DNA from 2 places in the Brevibacillus ruminantium genome. Region 1 is predicted to be linked to the other one. Evidence: predicted binding sites of a transcription regulator. Region 1 holds the regulator's gene; the other holds the start of a gene.
What was found. Region 1 encodes CtsR, which represses protease genes until heat stress. Its sites were predicted from a motif close to ATGGTCAATAAAGGTCAAACA; they were not measured.
Positions count from the first base shown of each region.

Region 2: a site for CtsR is predicted at 1,019-1,039, ahead of clpP (ATP-dependent Clp endopeptidase proteolytic subunit ClpP). Genes of this name have one in related genera too.

Region 1 covers NZ_CP098755.1:245,002-247,459, reverse strand. The annotation lists gene NDK47_RS01300 (protein-arginine kinase McsB) at 1-851, opposite strand, end outside; gene NDK47_RS01295 (protein-arginine kinase activator protein McsA) at 872-1,390, opposite strand; gene NDK47_RS01290 (CtsR family transcriptional regulator) at 1,419-1,883, opposite strand; gene NDK47_RS01285 (HAD-IA family hydrolase) at 2,084-2,458, opposite strand, start outside.
Region 2 covers NZ_CP098755.1:4,969,833-4,972,290, forward strand. The annotation lists gene NDK47_RS24495 (polymer-forming cytoskeletal protein) at 1-962, shown strand, start outside; gene clpP (ATP-dependent Clp endopeptidase proteolytic subunit ClpP) at 1,090-1,692, shown strand; PreQ1 riboswitch class I at 1,804-1,848, shown strand; gene NDK47_RS24505 (QueT transporter family protein) at 1,857-2,342, shown strand.

The DNA.
Region 1 (2,458 bases):
TCCAGTGTGCGGGCATATTGGAGAATCCCGTATGAGCGCAAAATCCGATCCTCCAGATTGATCCGGGAGTGCTCGATCAGATAGCGACGGGCAACGCGCTCCTGTTCAATAATCTGATGGGCTACCCCGTAGAGGTTGGACAAGATATCCGACTCTGACATCCCCAGTGTAACCTGATTGGAAAGCTGAAACAAATTTCCAAGCGCTTCGCTTCCTTCGCCGTAAATTCCCCGCACGACCAGACCTACTTGATTGATCGCCTGGAGAATCCGGTTGATCTGCTGAGTCATCACCAGTGCTGGCAGATGGAGCATGACCGAGGCGCGGATACCTGTTCCTACGTTGGTTGGACAGCTCGTCAGATACCCTCTCTTTTCATCAAATGCGTAGTTCACATGCCTTTCAAACACATCGTCAATTTTTGTTCCTATTTCCCATGTTTGCTGAAGTTGAAATCCTGGCAGCAACACCTGTATGCGAATATGGTCTTCTTCGTTTACCATGATGCTGACGGATTCGTCAGAACTTAAAAGAACAGCGCCTTTACGAGATTCCTCCGCCAAATGCGGGCTGATCAAATGTTTTTCGACGAGGACGCGCTTCTCCAATGGATTGAGCTGCTCCATCTGGATCAGCTCGAGCGGCCCTACCTCTTTCTCGGCCGTTTTACTGGCACTGGCCACCTTTCGTACGATCTCTTCCGCTTGTGAGTCGGTGGCGAGCAATGGAAAGGGATGCTGACGAAGGTTTCGGGCGATCCGGAGTCTGGTGCTGATGACGATATCTGAATCAGGACCTTCCCCCTTCATCCAATTGCTCCAAGGATTTTGCATGAATTGCTGTTGGGACATGCTCTTCACCTCCCCCGTTTTTACAATTGACCAATCTTTTGTTCCAACGACTTGATGCGGTCGCGAATTTCCGCTGCCTTTTCAAACTCCTCGCTGGCTACATGGCGTTGGAGGGCTTGCTTCAGCTGCTCCAGCTCTTTTCGCAGCTTCAGTTGGCCGCCGGTTCGCTCCGGTACCTTGCCGCTATGCTGCGTATTCCCATGTATCCGGCGAAACAGCGGGTCTAAACGGTCACCCAAAAAGGTGTAGCAATCACTGCAGCCAAAGCGGCCGCTCTTGCTGAACTGCGCATAGGTCAGGCCGCAGGTCTCGCAGCGAAGTGCCTTGTTGGCCGCAGAATCCTGTGGTTTCTTTTGGGCGGGGTCAAAATGAAGCAGGCCAGACAGGAGATTATGAATGCTAAAATTGTGAAAGCCGGGGAAAACATCTCCTTTTTCCTGGGCGCATTGCTCACAAATGTGATATTCAGTCTTTTCACCATTGACGATTTTGGTTAGATGAAGCGTAGCCTGTCGTTTGCCGCATTCTTCACAGTTCATCCTATCGTCCCTCCTACTTACGCGCTTTTTAACGCGATAAAATGGTGGCGATCATCTGCTTTAACATGTTTGCCCTGACACGGTCTCTCAATGCAGGTTCCATCATGAGTACACTGCGGGCAGTTGCGATCTTCATGAGTGCGGCTTCACGCTGGCTGACCAAGCCTTCATCCATCAGCCGGTCAATGATCGCATAGCCAACACCCTGAGTAATACTGTCTCCAATCAGCTCTTCGGTCAGCAGCTCCTGCAGCATCGCTTTGCTGACAATCTGTACTTTCCGAATCCGAATGTAGCCCCCTCCGCCGCGCTTGCTTTCGACGATGTATCCCTTTTCTACCGTAAAACGGGTATTGATGACGTAATTAATTTGAGAAGGTACACACTGAAAAGTGTCAGCAAGCTCACTACGTTGAATCTCGACAGAGCCGTTCGGACTTTCGGATAAGATTCTTTTCAAATGCTGCTCGATATAGTCCGAGATGTTACGCATAGTCGCCTCCTGTTCAACAGTGTTATGCACCTTGATTATTGACTTTGACTATCTTTGACTTTAATTATAATGAGTTTTTTTATTCGATGCAAGAGGGAGCAGACACTTTGTAGTGTGGACAAAATGAGGGGTCGTTAAAACCGCAGAAAAAAACCATCCCCCGAGGAATGGTTTTCTTTGATTCGGCGCAGGTTCCCGCTTTATGTTGATTGCTTCGGATGCTGGATATGGTCAAGCACATCCGTGAAGCGGGTGATAATGACATGAGCCCCGTCCAGTTCGCCTGGCTTGGCAAAACCAAAGTCGCATCCAATGGTTTTCAACCCGTTCGTAAGCCCCGCCTCCACATCAGAATGGCGGTCGCCAACCATGACTGCCTGTTTGACGTCATAATCGCGCAGTAACTTGGCGACAAGGTCATTTTTTGAGCTTGTGCCAAAGCGACCGGCTGAATACAGATCCGTAAATAATGACTTCAGCTCGAAAAACTCACAAATCTCGTCGATATACTCCTCTTGTCCATTACTGGCGACAAAGAGGGCTGCCCCGTCGTCATGCAACTTCTGCAGGACCTC
Region 2 (2,458 bases), 900 kb from region 1:
TCGACGGAGATTTGTACGTCTTTAGTCAAAATGTGCAAATAAAAGGACACGTCACAGGAGATTTATTAAGCTTCGCTGCCGCCACGATTGTCTCCGGTCAGATCGATGGAAATATTCGCTCTCTGGCAGATACGCTTTTCGTCACCGGGAAAGTGGCGGGAAGTGTTACCTCCATTTCCAATCATATGCGGTTGGAGAAGGACAGCAAAATCGGAAAGAACCTGCTGTTGCTGGCATCCCAAGCTGACCTCGGCGGTGAAGTGGATCGAGAAGTAAACGGAATGGTAGAAAATATCGGGATAACCGGCAGGATCGGAGAGGGGATCTCTAAATTGCACGCGATGACGCTGAGCATCGACGCCCCTGCCGAAATTGGCGGCGATCTGGTCTATAGCAGCCCGCAGCGGGCGGTAATCGGACCTGGCGCCGTCCTGAAGGGGAAAGAAGACTATTCCTATCTCGAGGATTTGGAAATCAATCTCAACTTGGGGTACCTTCCACTCTTTCTGGCTTTTGCTTCTTTGCTGAGCACGCTGCTGCTGTGGCTGGCGATCCGCTTTTTGTTTCCGGCCGGGCTAACCGGCATCTATCGACAGCTTGATCTGGGAAAAGGGAGTACGTATGTGTGGGGTACATGCCTGGTTCTGGGTATTCCACTCTTAATGATCCTGTTATGGATTTCACTGATTGGCATTCCTGTAGGCCTGATTCTCCTGTCTGTCTTTCTGATTTTGACCTGGCTGGCCAAGGTATTCGTGGGAGCCTGGCTGGGTATACGGCTGACGGAAAGATTCCATTGGAAAAGCTCCCCGCTGTTGGCGGAGCTGCTGGGCGTGATTGCCCTCCAGTGTCTTTTGCTCATCCCGTTGCTGGGCTGGCTGATGGCTCTGCCCGTATGGGTCGCCTTCTTTGGAGCATTGGCCGGAGCCGTGATCAAAACGAATAAAACTTTTCTCCCGTGAGGACGTTTAGCTTCCCGATTTTTGGCCAATATGGAGAGAGGGACCTACAGTTTGCATCTTTGACCTTTCTTGACCTTCATTGACCTTTTGTGTATGATATTCTTACAAAGAGAGGAGGAAGACTTGAATGCACATGAACTTGATTCCGACTGTAATTGAACAGACGAACCGCGGTGAGCGTGCTTACGATATCTATTCCCGTCTTCTGAAGGACCGCATTATCTTTCTCGGCACTCCGATCAATGATACAGTAGCCAACATTGTCGTTGCGCAAATGCTGTTCCTGCAAGCGGAAGACCCGGAAAAGGATATTTCTCTGTACATCAACAGCCCGGGCGGCTCCATTACCGCCGGTATGGCGATTTATGATACGATGCAGTTTATCAAACCGGACGTATCTACGATCTGTATCGGGATGGCTGCTTCGATGGGGGCATTCCTGCTGGCTGCGGGCGCCAAAGGTAAGCGCTACGCTTTGCCAAACAGCGAAGTGATGATCCATCAACCCCTCGGTGGTGCACAAGGCCAGGCCAGCGATATCGAAATCGCAGCCAAACGCATCCTGAAAATGCGCGAGCATCTCAACCAGATTCTCTCCGAGAGAACCGGCCAACCCCTGGAGCGCATCCAAAAGGATACCGATCGCGACAACTTCCTTTCTGCACAGGCAGCGATGGAATACGGCCTGATTGACAAAGTAATTACATCTGAACCAACTGCCAATAAATAAGCAAGTTTACCTGCTTGCACACAGCCTGCCGAAAATGGCAGGTTTTCTTTTTGTGCAATTTCGATTGACTTCCCCTCTCCTGTCACGATACTATATGAACTTGGGGCCAATCCCCACGTGGTTCGAAACCATCCCACGATAAAAAACTAAGGAGCTAACTGAATATGAACGTAAAAACGCTTGTCGTAAACGGTATCCTGGCAGCTTTGTACATTGCTGTCTCGATGCTCATCCAGCCGTTTGGTTTTACCAATGTACAATTCCGGGTATCCGAAATGTTTAACCATCTCATCGTGTTCAACAAGAAGTACTTTTTCGGAATTGTCCTGGGAGTTTTTATCACCAATCTGCTGTTTTCGCCGATGGCTGCCTACGATCTGGTCTTTGGTGTCGGCCAATCCGTGCTCGCCCTCCTGATTACCATTTTCTCCATGCGGTTTATCAAAGGCATCTGGGCCCGGATGATGTTCAACACCGCCGTCTTTACCTTCACCATGTTCTTGATCGCCTATGAGCTGAAGCTGGTCTTTGATCTGCCCTTCTACTTTACCTGGCTGACCACAGCAGTGGGTGAATGTGCGGTGATGCTGGTCGGTGCACCCATCATGTATCTCATAAACAAACGTCTCCAGTTGGAAAAACGGGTGTAAGGCTTAGTCTTTTGAATAAGACGCGCATGAGAGGTCGTTAAGAGAGAAGTCCAATGGTATAAAAAGCCGAGTAAACACTAGTCTCTACCTGTGTTTGCTCGGCTTTTATGCTGTGA